3 regions of the Stutzerimonas decontaminans genome follow, and region 3 is predicted to be linked to each of the others. Evidence: predicted binding sites of a transcription regulator. Region 3 holds the regulator's gene; each other region holds the start of a gene.
The links. The regulator FliA, encoded in region 3, starts transcription of late flagellar genes. The targets are predictions, from matches to a motif close to CTAAAGTTTNNNNNNNNNNNGCCGNTAA.
Positions count from the first base shown of each region.

Region 1: the regulator FliA is predicted to act here: its motif matches at 3,315-3,342, upstream of UIB01_RS13765 (methyl-accepting chemotaxis protein).
Region 2: the regulator FliA is predicted to act here: its motif matches at 2,361-2,388, upstream of UIB01_RS18800 (methyl-accepting chemotaxis protein).

Region 1 covers NZ_CP007509.1:3,018,203-3,023,810, forward strand. The annotation lists gene glpD (glycerol-3-phosphate dehydrogenase) at 1-591, shown strand, start outside; gene UIB01_RS13750 (cell division protein ZapA) at 601-888, opposite strand; gene UIB01_RS13755 (hypothetical protein) at 885-1,112, opposite strand; gene UIB01_RS13760 (peptidylprolyl isomerase) at 1,251-1,550, shown strand; gene UIB01_RS13765 (methyl-accepting chemotaxis protein) at 1,647-3,242, opposite strand; gene UIB01_RS13770 (SpoIIAA family protein) at 3,536-3,904, shown strand; gene UIB01_RS13775 (DUF3597 domain-containing protein) at 3,986-4,447, shown strand; gene UIB01_RS13780 (HPF/RaiA family ribosome-associated protein) at 4,488-4,904, opposite strand; gene UIB01_RS13785 (hypothetical protein) at 5,204-5,464, opposite strand.
Region 2 covers NZ_CP007509.1:4,051,278-4,056,885, reverse strand. The annotation lists gene UIB01_RS18815 (hypothetical protein) at 1-246, opposite strand, end outside; gene UIB01_RS18810 (PaaI family thioesterase) at 250-693, opposite strand; gene UIB01_RS18805 (3-hydroxyacyl-CoA dehydrogenase) at 812-2,338, shown strand; gene UIB01_RS18800 (methyl-accepting chemotaxis protein) at 2,499-4,064, shown strand; gene UIB01_RS18795 (Mpo1 family 2-hydroxy fatty acid dioxygenase) at 4,168-4,692, shown strand; gene UIB01_RS18790 (hypothetical protein) at 4,699-5,436, opposite strand; gene UIB01_RS18785 (phospholipase D family protein) at 5,593-5,608, opposite strand, start outside.
Region 3 covers NZ_CP007509.1:1,712,349-1,717,956, reverse strand. The annotation lists gene UIB01_RS08070 (chemotaxis protein CheA) at 1-159, opposite strand, end outside; gene UIB01_RS08065 (protein phosphatase CheZ) at 171-965, opposite strand; gene UIB01_RS08060 (chemotaxis response regulator CheY) at 989-1,363, opposite strand; gene fliA (RNA polymerase sigma factor FliA) at 1,438-2,163, opposite strand; gene fleN (flagellar synthesis regulator FleN) at 2,181-3,008, opposite strand; gene flhF (flagellar biosynthesis GTPase FlhF) at 3,100-4,392, opposite strand; gene flhA (flagellar biosynthesis protein FlhA) at 4,408-5,608, opposite strand, start outside.

The DNA.
Region 1 (5,608 bases), 1.3 Mb from region 3:
ATTGTGCATACCTTCGCTGGCGTCCGGCCGCTGTGCGACGACGAGTCGGATAACCCCTCTGCCGTCACCCGCGACTACACCCTGTCGCTGGCCGCGGAAGAGAAGCAGGCACCGCTGCTTTCGGTATTCGGCGGCAAGCTGACCACCTACCGCAAGCTCGCCGAGTCGGCGATGGCGCAGCTCAAGCCGTTATTCCCGGCTATGGGTGAAAGCTGGACGGCGCAGGCGGCACTGCCTGGCGGCGAAGACATAAGCACGGTCGATGCCCTCACCGAAGAGCTGGTGGCCAAGGTGCAAGGGCTGAAACTGCCGTTGGCCAAGCGCTGGGCGACGCTCTACGGCAATCGGGTATGGCGCATGCTGGGCGAAGCGCGCTCGCTCGATGCACTCGGCGAGGACCTCGGTCAGCAGCTGTACGAGCAGGAAGTCGACTACCTGCGGCGCGAGGAGTGGGCAACCCAGGTGGATGACATCCTCTGGCGTCGCACCAAGCTCGGGCTGGCGTTCAGCGAGCCGGAAAAGGCCCGCCTGCAACGCTATCTGGCCGAGCAGCCGATCAGCAAAACCGCGCGCAGCAGCGACGCCGCGTGAGGTAGGCGATCAGCCCTGCGCGTCGAGCTGCTGAGTGATACGCGCGACGCTGGCTGCAATGCGCCGCTCGACGTCGTGCATCTGCTCATTTTGCTGCAGCAGCGGCACGCAGAGGTTCAGTGCAGTCAGCACCAGCAGCTTATCGCCAGTGGCGTTGGGAAATTGCCGTTGGCTATCGGCCAGGTGCCGCTGCAGCAGCGCGGTCGCCTCCTGTAACAGCGCGTCCTGGCTGGGCGGTGCGCGGAACGAGTATTCGCGGCCGAACACCTTGAGCACCTGAACGCCATCAGTCGTCATGCGGCGTTACTTCCAGCTGCGCGCTCCACCAGCGCCTGCAGCCGCGCCAGGGTAGCGCCCTGCTTGTCTTCCTGTTCCAGCGCAGCCAGTTGCAGGTTGTCGTTCTCCTCTCGCGCCTGCTGCAGCTGTTGCTCAAGCAAGGCACAGTGCTCGCTCAGGTTCTGGTTGCGCTGCAGCAGATCGTTGATGACGTTTTCAAGCTGCGCGAGGGTGGTATCAAGCATGGTGCGTTCTTCCAGGTCCGGTGAAAAAGCGCGCGAGAGTACCCGAAAGAGACGCTGTAGGGGGCCTTCATTACGCCCCCAAGGCCATATCGGCGCGGTCGCCAATATCGGCAGTTTGCGGTAGCCTCAACGGCCTATCTGAAGAGGAGAGCTACCATGGCACGTGCCACTGCCCGCCACATCCTGGTTTCCACCGAAGCCAAGTGCAACGAACTGAAAGCCGCCATCGAGGGCGGTGCCGACTTCGCCGAGGTCGCCAAGGAAAACTCCAGCTGCCCGTCCAGCCGTCAGGGCGGCGACCTCGGTTCGTTCGGCCCCGGCCAAATGGTCAAGGAATTCGACACGGTGGTGTTCAGCGCCCCGATCAACGTTGTTCAGGGTCCGGTGAAGACGCAATTCGGCTACCACCTGCTGGAAGTGACCAGCCGCCAGGACTGATCCCTCCATCCCTGCACTGAGGTGCAGGGATTTTCCGCGTGACGCCGGTCAGGCGCCCCTCTCCTGCAGCACTCCCCCGCTACGCCTGCCTGCGGCTCAACACTCCAGGCGAAAACGCCCAGTCAGCGCCTTGAGGCCTTTCATGCTCTGCATGATGGTATTGCCTGACGTCGCCGTGTCCTGAGTGACACCAGCGGCCTGGTCGGCAACCTGGGCGATGCGTGTCAGCGACTGGTTCATGTCCTCGGCCACCTGTGACTGCTCCTCGGCCGCCGTGGCGATCTGATTGGTCATGCCGCGAATGGTCTGCACCGCACCGACGATCTGCCCAAGCGCATGCTGCGCCGCTTCGATCTGGGTGAGCGTCACCGAGCTGCTCTGCCGCGATGCATCCATGGCATGACCGGCGCGGGTCGCCTGGCTCTGCAGGCGCTCGACCAGCACGCTGACCTCCTTGGCCGAACTCTGCGTGCGACTGGCCAGGCTGCGTACTTCGTCGGCAACAACGGCGAAACCGCGACCCTGCTCGCCAGCACGCGCCGCCTCGATAGCGGCATTGAGTGCCAGCAGGTTGGTCTGCTCGGCGATCCCGCTGATCACGTTGAGCACCTTGCCGATCTCGTGGCTGTCCTGCACCAGCTGCTGCATGACGTCGGAGAGGCTGTCGACATGACCACTCAGGGTGCGGATGGCGCCAACCGACTCATTCATTACTGCGCTGCCGGAGTTGGTTTCCTGCTCGGCGACATCCGCAGCATTGGCGGCCTCGACGGTGCTGCGTGCCACCTCATGCGAGGTCGCCAGCATTTCGTTCATAGCGGTGGCGACCTGGTCGATCTCCGCCTGCTGCCCTTCCACGTTGCGTGCACTGTCACCCGCCAGCCCGGCCATGCGCACGCATTGTGCGTCGGCTTCATCCGCTGCTTGGCGCACGCCCTTGATCATTTCGCCCACCTGCCCCAGCAGACGGTTGTAGGCCAGAGTGATCATGCCCATTTCGTCATCGGCATGACGCACCTGCAGCGGCGAGGAAAAATCGCCCTGGCTGACCTTTTCCAGGCGACCGCGCAGCTCATCGATCTGCAGCATCAGCCAGTTCATGCCTGCAATTCGCCCGAGGATAACCAGCAGCAGAATGCACAGCGTCGAACCCAAGGCGACCCAGAGTTGCTGGGAGGCACTGCGATTGGCCTCGGCGGATATCAGCAGCACCACCTCGTTGGCCGCGGCAAGGATGTCGTTGGAGTCGGTGGCAATCGCGTTCACGTCAGCACTCTGACCCGCAGCCAGAGCCTGTATGGCGGGCCGGTAACGCTGCCAGATCTGGTCGACGCGCTGCAGATGCGGCTGCGCACTGGCCAGCTCGACGCGGGGGATGCCCTGAGCTCGGTCGCCATTGAGCAGTAGTCGATGCGACTGCTCGAAGCGCTGGATGGTCTTCTCGACGTCAGCCGGGCCGCCGATACCGCGTGCGGCCAATAGCGCCTCCTTCATCATCTTCTGGCTGAGCATGCGCTGGGCACCGGCCATGTCGATCTGGCTGGCGTCCTTGCTCGACATGAACAGCACACCAGCCGTCAACGCCGCGCACAGGAAGATCAGGCTGTAGGAAAAGAAAAATTGCAGATTGATGGTGCGTAGGCCCAGCCCGCGCAGTACGGACTGGATGACGTTCGCCAAGGTGCTGGTCATGGAAGGTTTCCAACTGCAGAAAAGCAGGAAAGAAGGCGCCGCCAGCACTCGCTGGCGGCGCAGTTATCTCGTTTCTCGGCCGACCGAAGGGCAACTTGACGCCGTTGGTCGCTCTTCTGGAAGCCAGACGCGGCGCGGCTTTCGGGCATTTCTGGAGGCTCACGGATCGGCGCCGCGCATGCTGATCCAAGTCAAGAAAGACGTTCGCGATCCGCTTTTTTTTGGCCCGTTCTCCTCGCGGCGGCTATGGTCAGATGACATCCGGACCACCCGCAGAACCCGAGGGACTCGTCATGTTTCAGGTATCGCGCAGAAGCGAAAACCGCATCGATGTCGATTTTTCCGGCAAGCTGGACAGCGAGGCCATGCGCAGCGCGCTGGATGATCTGCTGTTCAAATCCGAAGGCATCAGCCATGGCCGGATGCTCTACCGCATCGGCGATTTCGACCTGCCCACGTTGGGCGCGGTTGGAGTGGAACTGTCCCGCCTGCCGCAGCTTTTCCGCTTCATTCGCCGCTTTGACCGTTGCGCTGTGATAGCCGGCAAGGAGTGGCTGCGCAAGGCCAGCGAAGTGGAAGGCGCGCTGATTCCCGGGTTGACCATCAAGGCCTTCGACCTGGATCAGGAAGCAGAAGCCGTCGCCTGGCTGGAGCACGGCTAGTTAGGTAGTCCGACCTATGGAAGCGAATGTCCGGCCCTGTGTTGCTGTCGAATGCGGACACCAACAGCACGGAGAATGGACATGGGACTTTTCGACTCGATCAAAGCCAAGCTCGGCCTGGGCGATGTCTCCAACGAGGCGCAATCCAAGGCCGATGTACCTCCGGCCGATGCCGAGCGGTCCAGCGCCGAAGGCATCACGCTGAGTGACCGGCCGAGCACCACTGACAACGCAACCATCGCACCGCACAAGGACCTGAATCAGACGCGCGGCACCGCCAGCGGCATTGATGTGGTGGCGCAGCTGGAAGCCAAGGCGGCACAGCATCCCGAAGCCCTCAACTGGCGCACCTCGATCGTGGATCTGCTGAAATTGCTCGGTCTGAACAGCAGCCTGGAAGCACGCCGTGAGCTGGCAACCGAGCTCGGCTGCCCACCGGCAGAAATGGCGGACTCGGCGCAGATGAATATGTGGCTGCACCGCGCGGTGATGAAGAAACTGGCTGAGAACGGCGGCAGCATTCCGCCGGAACTGCTGCACTGAGGGCGAAGGGCCTTCCTCGCAGAAGGCCCTTGTTTGAGGCTTAGGAGTTGCGGACCTGCTCGTCCGCCAGGAAGTCTTCCTCCAGCAGCGCATCGCGGCCGGCTACGGCGGCACCGTCGATCATTTGCGGTTGGCCACCAGCGCGCTTGCTGCGCAATTTACCGAACTGATGCGCCAAGGCGTTGTTGAGCTTGTCCACAGCACCGTCGACAGCCAATTCAAGCGACTCGGCCTTGTGCGTGACGGAAATCGGCTGCAGCCCCTTAGGGCGCGCTTCGATCTGGCAGCGTTTGTCATGGGCGCCGGCCTTGTCACCATTCTCATCGTTGAGGTGCACGACGACGCGGGTCAGCTCGTCGTCGAACCGGTCCAGCTTGCCTGCGACACTGGCACTGACCCAATCCGCCAGACGGGCACTGCCTTCAATGTGGTTATCGCTATGAACCTGGATTTGCATAAGTCGTCCTTACTTCCGCTTATGAGCACCACCTTTTCAGGTGGCTTGGTAATAGCTATGCCACCGTTTCGCTGAATAAGCAACGCCTAAGATGTCGCCGAAGCTGTCCAGCTCGGAGTGATTTTGGCTTTGCTATCTGAAACTTAGCGCGATCGCTGCCATTGCTCGCGCGAAGGCGCAAAGATGGCGTACAGGCCGTAGGTGAAACTATTTGTGTGCGGCGCGGCACGCCGCGGCCGACACGCTTCGACTGCGTCGGATGGGTGGCATCCGACGCATGAGGGATTGGTCCGCGACTACTAAGCTGCCCGTTGGTACAACTCCCGGCCGTGGTCGAGGTGCTGGTCGACCAGCCACTTGCCGTGGGCCATGGACAGTCGCTGAGCCTTTTCCAGCTCATCCATGAAGGCGTGCTCGAGCGGTAGCGGCATGCGACGGGTCGTGTGCCCCGCGGGGTCGGTGATCCGGCAACCACCAGCCCAGGGTGTCGGGGTGCCGGGATATTCCATCACCTCGGCGGTGATGAGGTGGTCGCGGTAGGTGCATTGCATCATGCTCATGATCGTTACCTCGCTCTGTGCGGGCAGCCATCAGAACACACAGGTGGTTCGGGCCTGATGGCTGCCGATATCCCCCTGTAAACGGGCCGATTTCGCCGGCCCAATGCGTCAGAACGGTATAGCACAGGCTGTGCGGCCTGTGCC
Region 2 (5,608 bases), 2.3 Mb from region 3:
GCCGTAGTAGGCCGCGGCGGAGAGCATCCGCTGGACCTGCTGCCAGTCGGGGTCACGGAGCAGTGCCCAGTAGGCGAACAGCCCCAGCGTGACCAGCCCGAGCCGGCGCGGATAGGGCATCAGCGAGCGCCAGTGCCAGGCGAAGAAAAGCACCAGCAGCGCACCGCTGACCACGCTCAGCAGCGGCAGGCGCGTGACCAGCGCGAACAGCTCGCAGACGAGCGCCAGCGGGAGCAGGGCAAGCATCGCTCAGGGCAGCTCGCTGCGCAGTTTGCCGCGCTTGTATACGCCTTCGCCGAAGGCCAGCAACTGGTCCTTCTCGTCCAGCAGGTCGCAGCTGGCCATGAACACCTTGTGCCCCGCGGAGCGGCAGACAGCGACAGCACGGATGCGGCTACCGGCTGGAGCCGGTGCGCTGAAGTTCACGTTCATCGACAGCGTGGTCGCCACGCGGCGCTGTTCCGGCTGTTCGACCCAGGTTCCGCAGAGCCCCATCGCCACGTCCAGCAGGGTCGCCGTGACGCCGCCGTGCAGGTTGCTGGCGTTGTTCAGGTGGCGCGGCAACAACAGCAGTTCGACCACCACGCACTCCGGGCCGTACTCCTTGAGCTGGCAACCCAGGTCCTGGAAGAACCCGGTCAACGAGCTTTCTACCTGTTGCAGCGTGGCGGCGGGATAGGACTGATCGGACATGAACGAGCGGTTCGGCGGCTGACTTGCACTGGAGATTGGCAGTCTTTACGCTCACGGTCAATTCGATGGAATCTTGTTCCGCACTGCGAAATATCGCGTTGCTCGTGAGGAGGTTTGCATGTTTGAGCGTATCGGTATCGTCGGCGCGGGCGCCATGGGTCGCGGGATCGCGCAATTGTTCGCCAGCGCCGGCAAGCAGGTGTGGTTGCACGATGCGCGCAGCGAGTCGATCAGCGAGGCACTGCGCTTCAACCGCGAACTGCTCGAACGCGGCGTGGCCAAGGGGCGGCTGAGCGTCGCCGAGCTGGACGCCACGTTGCCCCGCATGCAGGCGGCACCCGCGCTGGCTGATCTGTCAGGCTGCGATCTGGTGATCGAGGCGATCGTCGAGAATCTCGAGGCCAAGCAGGCGTTGTTCATCGAGCTGGAGTCCTTGCTCGCCGAGGACGCGGTGCTGGCGACCAACACCTCATCGCTTTCGGTCACGCGCATCGCCGCCGCCTGCCGGCGTCCGGAGCGGGTGGCGGGTTTTCACTTCTTTAATCCGGTGCCGCTGATGAAGCTGGTCGAGGTGGTGCGCGGTGAGCGCAGCGATCCGCAGGTCATCCAGCGGCTGGTACAGCTGGCCGAACGGGCCGGGCATTTCCCGGCAATCACGCCGGACACTCCCGGCTTTCTGGTCAACCACGCCGGCCGCGCCTACAGCACCGAGGCGCAGCGCATCCTTGCCGAGGGTATCGCCGATGCCGAGCAGATCGACCGCATCCTGCGCGACGGGCCGGGCTTTCGCATGGGGCCGTTCGAGCTGTTCGATCTCACTGGGCTGGATATTTCCCATGCGGTGATGGAGTCGGTGTATCAACAGTTCTATCAGGACCCGCGCTATACGCCGTCCTACCAGGCCGCCCAGCGGGTCGCCGCCGGTTTGCTTGGACGCAAGACCGGCCAGGGCTACTACCGCTACGAGAACGGCCAGCAGATCCGCACGCCGGAGCCACCAATGCCGCTGGTATCCGTCGAGCGCCCGTTCTGGCTGGACAGTCAGGATACCCAATTGCGCGGCTGGCTGGCGGCGTTGTTGTGCGAGGCTGGTACGCAGCTGGAAACCGGCGAGAGGCCATCGTCGCGCGCCATCTGCCTAGTCACCCCTTTAGGCGAGGATGCCAGCACGATGATCGCTCGGTTGGGTTTGCCCGCCACGCGCAGTATTGCTTTCGACCTGTTCGCCGATTTCGATCGGCGTCGGGTGCTGATGCGCCAGCCGGCGCTCGACCCTGCTCTCGAAGCACAGGCGCGGCAGGCACTGAGTCACGATGGCGTGCCGGTCGAGGTGATCAACGACTCACCCGGTTTCGTCAATCAGCGGGTGGTGGCAAGCATCGTCAACCTGGGCTGCGAGATCGCCCAGAAGGGCATCGCCGATCCGCAAACGCTGGACCGCGCGATCACTTTGGCGCTGGGCTATCCGAAGGGGCCGGTGGGATTTGCCGAGCACTACGGCGCCGCACGAATCCTCGCCATCCTGCAAAACATGCAAGGCTGTTACGGCGGCGAGGCGCGTTATCGCCCGAGCCCCTGGTTGCGCCGGCGCGTGCAGCTCTCGCTACCAGTGACCGCACCTGATCAGCCTGACATTGCCCGTTGATCGCGGTGGTCGAGGAGGGCGGCTTCAGTTTGCGCGGGAGCGGCCGCTAAGCCTGGAGTGAGCCTCCGATGACGGCACGTTGCTACTAAGGCACTACTGTTCTTTATCCGGGGCTATGGGTACAACGTCGGATCGATCCGACAAGAACAAGAGGCCGTCCATGAGCCCCGCCTACCGCCATCCCAAGCTTGTGGCGTTTCACGCCGCGTTGATCATAGCTTTGTTGCTTGTGCACTACTGGCTGGTCCCGCCGCTGGCAGTGACGGCGATATTGTTACTCGCTGCAGCGCTGTGGCCCTGGTTCAGTGCGTCCCTGGCGGCGAATGCCGACGCCGCGACCACTGACGATACGCCACGCGCCTTCGCCGAACTGAGCAAGAACCTCTCGCGCAATACCTGTCACAACGCCTTGTCGGCTGCCCAGGTCGCCTACAGCGCCGAGCAGCTGGCCAGCCGCCTGCAATCGCAACTGCAGGCGGTGAGCGAAATCGCCAACGGTGCACAGGCCATCGCCAGCACCGAGCAGGACAGTGCCGAGCGCGCCCGCCATACGCTGGACGCCGCGCAGGCGGTACGCCAGCGCAGCGATGCCGGGCAGGCCGAGCTGCAGAAGGCGATCGAGCGCATGCAGCAGCTCAGTGCGCAGACTCAGGCCAGCCGCGAGCTGATCGACGGGCTCTCCGCGCGTACTGAAGAGATCCGCCGGATCACCGACGTGATCCAGTCCATTGCCAGCCAGACCAACCTGCTCGCCCTCAACGCCGCCATCGAGGCCGCGCGGGCCGGTGAGGCCGGGCGCGGTTTCGCCGTGGTGGCCGATGAGGTCCGCAGTCTGGCGGCGCGCACTTCCAGCGCTACCGAGGAAGTCGGCCGCATGGTCGGCGACATCCGCCAGCAGAGCGAAGCGGTAGTCAGCTATATCCAGCGTCAGGCCAGCGAACTGGACGCTGCTGCCGAACAGATCGCCGCCACTGGCGAGCAGCTCAGCGGCATTGCCGGCCTGGCCGGCAGCGTCGAAAGTCAGGTGGAGCAGATCACCACTGGCACCGCCGACAACCATCAGCGCCTGACCGGTCAGTTCGTCGCCCTCGATCAGTTGCGCGCCGACGCGCTGGACAGCGAAAAGCAGACCCGGCAGCTCGAACAGGCCGCGGAACGGCTGGTGGCGCAAGCCGAGAGTGCCAGCGAGCAGCTGGCCGAGGTTCAGCTCGACGATTACCACCAGGCGATGTTCAACCTGGCTCGCCAAGGGGCGGCAGCGATTGCCGCGCGATTCGAGGCGGACATTGCCGCCGGACGCGTCAGTCTCGATGACCTGTTCGATCGCAATTATCGGGCGCAGCCCAATACCAATCCGGTCAAATACCAGACTCGCTTCGACCGCTACGCTGACGAGGTGCTGCCGGCGGTTCAGGAACCGCTGCTGCAGCAGCATTCGGCGCTGGTCTATGCCATCGCCACGACGCCCGAAGGCTACGTGCCGACGCACAACCGTGCCTTCAGCCAGCCGCCGGTGGGCAACCCGGAAATCGATCGGGTCAAGAGCCGCAGCAAGCGCCTGTTCAATGATCGAACTGGTGGACGCTGTGGCAGTCATCAGCGCCGGGTATTGCTGCAGACGTACAGCCGCGATACCGGTGAGCTGATGCACGATCTGTCAGTACCGATCATGGTCAATGGTCGGCATTGGGGCGGGCTGCGATTGGGCTATCGGCCCGAGGAATAGCGCAATCACATCCTGATGTTGGCGCGATCGTCCTAGCCCATCCGAGGGCGGCGGCGCACCGACCGGCTAAGCTTGGCGGACGCGACCTCTGGAGATGCCGCCAATGAAAACCCTCACCGATCACCTGGCACAGTACGCGGCCTATCATCGTGACCCGCGCAACCTGCTGACCCATTTCATCGGCATCCCGCTGATCGTGCTGGCGGTAGCTGTGTTGCTGTCGCGGCCCGGCATGGACGTGGCCGGAATATGGCTCAGCCCGGCCGCACTGGTCTCGCTCGCCGCGGCGCTGTTCTATCTACGCCTCGATCTGCGTTATGGCCTGCTGATGAGCGTGGTGCTGCTGCTGTGCATCTGGTTGGGCGCGCGGCTTGCCAGTGCGACGACGGCAGTGTGGCTGGGTGTTGGGCTGGGGTTGTTCGTGCTTGGCTGGGTCATCCAGTTCGTCGGGCATTATTTCGAGGGGCGCAAACCGGCCTTCGTCGATGACCTAACCGGGCTGATCATCGGGCCGCTGTTCGTCGCCGCTGAACTCGGATTCATGCTCGGCCTGCGCGAGCCGCTGCGCCTCGCCATCGAAGCGCGCGTCGGGCCGGTGCGTCTGCGCGAGTCGGCCGCCCACGGCTGACAGAGGTCAGGGTTTGGCGGCCATCCACTGGTCACTCAGGCTGCGGGCGTGACGGTCGACCATGATCGGCGCGAAAGGTCTGCCCGACGCGGTGGTGAGATTGTTACTGCCGCTGTTCATATCTTCCAGCGCCACCTTGAGGAAGTCCCAGCGGGTCTTGAGCTTCGCCAGGGCCGGATCGCGCTTGCCATCCAGACCGGCTAGCTGTGCGTCGATGGCGGGCACCAGGTGACGCTCGTCCTGGCCGAGATAGGTTTCCGGCTGCTCACGGGCAATTTCGAAGGAGCCGATATAGGCGCGGCTGAGGTATTGAACGGCCAGGTACTCCACTTTTGCCGGCAATTCCGCCTGGGCGTCGGCGCCCTGCTGCGCGCGAGCGGCAGTGAGGAAGTCGCGTAACGCCTTGCTCATCTGCAGTGGCCAGCCCCAGGGCATGTCGTCTTCCTTGTAGCCAAAGCTCGCGCCTTCGCGCAGGCGTGTCTGCAGTTCCAGATGGCTTTCGCGAAGCGCACTGGTGGGGTTGGCGACTTGGAGCAGGGCCGCGTTCAGCGCGCGAATGTCTTCCTCCAGACGCAGCAGGTGGGCCTTCTGGAAGCCTTCGCCGCGATACAGCAGCAGGCTGCTGGTGGCGCGGTTGGCGTGGATCTGCATGTTCTGCAGCGGGGTGCTCGGCTCAGCCGCCTCGGTAAGGCCGGGCAGCATTGCGAGAATCAGCAATAGCCAGAAGCGAGTGAAACGGTCCATTGTCGTGCTCCTTTTTTATTTTTATAGAAGCGATGCGTGCGTGGCAGCAGCGTTCTGAGCCTAACGGACGGCTGGCCAAGTGGTATCACCCCAAAGAATGATTTGTGGAGGATTGAATACAATGAGGCGCCAACGTGACGTATTCGGTGGCAAACGCTAGAGCATCTTCTCC
Region 3 (5,608 bases):
GCCCTTTACCGTGTGGAACCCGCGAAAAATCGCATTGAGCAACGCCATGTCATCGGGGCTGCTTTCCAGCTCCACGAGTTGCTCGGACAATAGTTCGAGAATCTCGCCGGCCTCTACCAGGAAATCCTGGAGGATTTCTTCATCGGCGTCGAAGCTCATATTCACTTCCCCTAAAAGCCCAGGCTTGAAAGCAGATCATCGACATCGTCCTGGCCGGAAACGACGTCTTCACGCATATCGGCATGCATCTGCGGACCTTCACCGTTGGAAGGCATTTTTTCTTGTTTTTTCTTCTCTTGCTCGGCACGCATGGCATCGCGGTCGTGCTGGATGCCGGCGACGCGGTCGACCTGCCCCGCCATGAGGACGAGATTGAGCAGGTTGCTTTCAAGCTCGGTGATGAGGCGGGTCACCCGCTTGATCACCTGGCCGGTCAGATCCTGGAAGTCTTGGGCAAGCATGATTTCGCTGAGATTCTGCGACAGCTGGCTGCCGTCATTCATGCTGCGCTGGAGGTATTGGTCGATGCGCTTGACCAGCTCGCGGAATTGCTCGGCATTCATTTCGCGACGCATGAAGCGCTGCCAGTCGGCCGTCAAGCTCTGGGCCTCGTAGCTCACGTAGTTCACCAGCGGAGCGGACTCCTCCACCAGATCCATGGTGCGATTGGCGGCCTTCTCGGTCATCTCCACCACGTAGGACAGGCGATCGGTCGCATCGGTAATCGGTGACGGATCGCCCCCGGTAGCGCAGGTATCCATCTCGAGCTTGACGATAGCGTTGTGCAGCTCGCGGGTGAGCTTGCCAACCTCCAGATAGAGCCCGTGATTGCGCACCTGATTGAGCTCGTTGAACATCTGCGTCGCTTCATCGAAGCGGCCCTGCTGCAGACTTTCGATCAGCTTGGGTGCATGGGCCTTCAGAGTCGCTTCGAACTCTGCCAGGCTTTGATCTGCTTGCGTCATAGTGCCCTCGCGGCGTTGCTGCTTCAGCCGTTGACGCGCTCGAAGATCTTCTCGATCTTCTCCTTGAGCACCTGGGCAGTAAAAGGCTTGACCACATAGCCGTTAACCCCGGCCTGTGCCGCCTCGATGATCTGGTCGCGTTTCGCCTCGGCTGTCACCATCAGTACTGGCAGGTGCTTGAGGCGCTCATCAGCGCGCACGGTGCGCAGCAGATCGATACCGCTCATGCCCGGCATGTTCCAGTCGGTGACGAGGAAGTCGAAGCTGCCGCTCTTCAGCATTGGCAGCGCGGTGGTGCCGTCATCCGCTTCGGCGGTGTTGGTGAACCCCAGATCACGCAGGAGGTTCTTGATGATTCGTCTCATCGTCGAGAAGTCATCGACGATGAGGATTTTCATGTTCTTGTCCAAGTCGACCTCCGTAAGTCCAAAAATGCCTCAGCAAACCGAGCACGTCATACCGCAAACAATCGTCAATTGGCGCGCCATTCGCCGAGGCGTGCACGCAAGCGCGCAGCACACTGGCTATGCAACTGGCTCACACGCGACTCGCTAACTCCCAGCACCTGCCCAATTTCCTTCAAGTTCAATTCTTCGTCGTAATACAGCGACAGCACCAGCTTCTCGCGCTCGGGCAGGTTGGCAATGGCGTCGGCCAGGGCCTGCTGAAAGCGTTCGTCCTCGAGATCGCGGAAGGGCTCAGGGTGGGTACTGGCAGCATCCTCCTGAAGCTCGCCGTGCTCACCCTCCTGCAGCAGATCATCGAAGCTGAACAGGCGGCTGCCCAGCGTATCGCCGAGAATGCCGTAATACTCATCGAGGCTTAGCTTAAGTTCGGCCGCAACCTCGTGATCTTTAGCGTCGCGACCGGTTTTCGCCTCGATCGCCCGAATCGCCTCGCTGACCATCCGCGAATTGCGGTGCACCGAGCGCGGCGCCCAGTCGCCCTTGCGCACTTCGTCGAGCATGGTGCCGCGAATGCGGATACCGGCGTAGGTTTCGAAACTGGCACCCTTGCCGGCGTCGTATTTCTTAGCTGCTTCCAGCAGTCCGATCATTCCAGCCTGAATCAGATCGTCGACCTGCACGCTGGCAGGCAGACGCGCCAGCAGGTGGTAAGCGATTCGCTTGACCAGCGGGGCGTACTGATCGATCAGGCGGTACTGCGCATCCTTTGCCTGAGCCTTGCTGTAATACATAGCGGATCCGGCACCTGTCATTCGTGGCTTTGTGAAGCGGGGGTGATGAGACGCTCTACGAAGAATTCGAGATGACCACGCGGCGTGGCGGGCAACGGCCAAGTATCGACCCTCTGCGCGATGGCCTTAAACGCCAGCGCGCATTTAGATCGCGGGTAGGCTTCATAGACCGCACGCTGCTTCTGTACAGCCTTGCGCACAGCCTCATCGTAAGGCACGGCACCGACATACTGCAGCGCTACATCCAGAAAGCGCTCGGTGACCTTGGTCAGCTTGGCGAACAGGTTGCGCCCTTCCTGCGGAGCATGAGCCATATTGGCGAGCACCCGGAAACGGCTGATGCCGTAATCACGGTTAAGCAGTTTGATCAGCGCGTAGGCATCGGTGATCGAGGTCGGCTCATCGGTGACGACCAGCAGCACCTCCTGCGCGGCGCGCACGAAGCTCACTACTGAATCGCCGATACCAGCCGCGGTGTCGATGATCAGCACGTCGAGCTCGTCGCCGAGCTCGCTGAACGCCTGGATCAACCCCGCGTGCTGCAGCGAAGACAACTGCACCATGCTCTGCGTGCCGGATGCGGCCGGCACTACGCGGATGCCGCCCGGCCCCTGGATCAGCACGTCGCGCAGATCACATTCGCCGGCGATGACGTCGGCCAGGGTGCGCTTGGTGGTAAGCCCCAGCAGCACGTCGACGTTGGCCAGGCCGAGGTCGGCGTCAAGCAACACCACACGTCGGCCAAGGTCAGCCAGCGCCAGTGCCAGATTGACCGACACGTTGGTCTTGCCGACGCCACCCTTGCCGCCGGTCACCGCAATCACCTGTACGGGATGCATACCCATGTTCACATGCCTATATCTTGCTGGGGCCTTGCGGCCGGCGATGCGCCCGCATGGCACGCATCTGATTCATTCAGGTACTGCTGTCGCAGCATCATCCGGCCCGCCGTGACGAGCCGTTGTACAACCCGGCGAACATATCGGCCATGGTTTCCTCGCTCGGTTCCTCGCCGGATTGCAGACTCACCGCGCGACTGACCAGTTGATGGCTGCGTGGCAGGTGCAAGTCGTCCGGAATCCGGGGGCCGTCCGCGAGGTACGCTATCGGCAAGTGCTGGCTGATCGTGAGCCCAAGCACATCACCGAGGCTGCCAGCCTCGTCCAGCTTTGTCAGGATACAGCCAGCCAGGCCACAGCGACGATAGTTGTGCCACGCCGCCTTGAGCACCTGGCTCTGGCTGGTTGCAGCCAGCACCAGATAATTCTTCGATTTGACGCCCTTGTCGGACAGCGCCTCGAGTTGCATACGCAGCGTCGGATCGCTGGCGGGCAGACCGGCGGTGTCGATCAGGATCACCCGCTTGCGCGCCAGTGAGGCCAACGACTTGTTCAGCGGCTGACTCGGATCGAGCTGCAGCACCGGCACATCGAGGATCCGCCCCAGAGTCTTGAGCTGCTCCTGCGCGCCGATCCGGTAGTTGTCCATGCTGGCCAGAGCAATGCTCTGTGCGCCGTACTTCAATACGTAGCGCGCCGCGAGCTTGGCCAGCGTGGTGGTCTTGCCGACGCCAGCTGGGCCTACCAAGGCGATGACACCACCCTCTTCCAGCGGCTCGTTCTTGCTGACCTTGATCGCCTGCGCCAAGTGCGCCAGCACCATGCGCCAAGCCTGGCGCGACTCGTTGATGCCGGCAACTTTTTCCAGCAGGCTGCGCGACAGCTCAGCCGGCAGCCCCATGCGCTGCAGACGGCGCCAGAGGCCAGCCTGTTGCGGCCGACGGCTCTGCTCCTGGCCCCAGGCAATCGAACCGAGCTGCACTTCGATCAGCTCGCGCAGACCATGCAGCTCCGAATACATCGCTTCGATCGCACGCGAATCGACCGCAGCGGTAGCCTCGGCAACCGGAGTGGGTTGCGGCTTGCTCGCTGCGGCGGCCGGCTTCTCGTCAACCAGTTGACGATCCTGCATCTTCGCCCGCGGTGCGGCGCTCAGCTCGGCGTGGGCATTGGCCAGACGGGCCTGAGTCTTGCGCAGCTCGGCTTCCAGCGCCGGGTTGGGCTTGTTGGCGGCCGGCGCAGATTGCATCGGGTAATCGAGCACGGCAGTCAGCTCGACGCCACCGGCCACCCGGCGATTGCCGATGATCACGGCATCGGCGCCCAGCTCGTCACGCACCATTTTCATGGCGATGCGCATATCGGCGGCGAAGAAACGTTTGACCTGCATGGCCTGTACCCTCGGTTAATTCTGACCCACCGTCGAGACGATGGTGACCTGCTTGTTGTCCGGTATTTCCTGGTAGGCCAGAACATGAATGTTCGGCACTGCCAGGCGCGCGAATCTCGACAGCATCGCCCGTACCGGGCCGGCCACCAGCAGAACTGCCGGCTTGCCGAGCATTTCTTGACGCTGTGCCGCTTCTACCAGAGACCTTTGCAACTTTTCGGCCATTCCCGGCTCCAGCAGAATTCCGTCTTCGGAACCCTGCCCAGCCTTCTGCAAGCTATTGAGCAAAATCTGTTCCAACCGCGGCTCCAGCGTAATCACAGGCAGCTCCGGCTCTAGTCCCACAACGTTTTGCACGATCGCCCGAGACAGCGCAACGCGTACCGCAGCGACCATTGCGGCGGGATCTTGACTCTTGGCCGCCACGTTGGCGATGGCTTCGGCAATAGTGCGGATATCGCGGACCGGCACCTGCTCCTGCAACAGCGCCTGCAGCACCTTGAGCAGGGTCGACAGCGAAACCATACCTGGCACCAACTCCTCGGCCAGCTTGGGCGAACTCTTCGCCAGCAGCTGCAGCAATTGCTGAACCTCCTCATGGCCAAGCAGTTCGTGCGCATGCTTGTGCAGCACCTGATTGAGATGGGTGGCAACCACGGTGCTGGCGTCCACCACGGTGTAGCCGAGTGATTGGGCCTGATCGCGTTGACTGGCTTCGATCCAGACCGCTTCCAGGCCGAACGCCGGGTCCTTGGCGGCAATGCCATTGAGCGGGCCAAACACCTGCCCTGGGTTGATAGCCAGCTCACGGTCCGGGTACACCTCGGCTTCGGCCAGGCTCACCCCCATAAGCGTCAGCCGATAGGCATTGGGTAGCAGATCGAGATTGTCACGGATGTGTACCGAGGGCATGAGAAAGCCAAGATCCTGGGACAGCTTCTTGCGTACCCCTTTGATGCGAGCCAGCAGCTGCCCACCCTGATTGCGGTCAACCAGGGGAATCAGACGGTAGCCGACCTCCAGGCCGACCATGTCCACCGGGGTCACGTCATCCCAACCGAGCTCCTTGGTTTCCGCGGAGCGCTGGGCCGGGAGCATTTCCTGCTGCTTCTGCACTTCCTGCTCGGCTTTTTTCTCACCCTGCTTCTTGCGATGCCAGATCCAGTACGCACCCGCTGCGGCGGCCGCGCCGAGGCCGAGGAAGGACAGGTGCGGC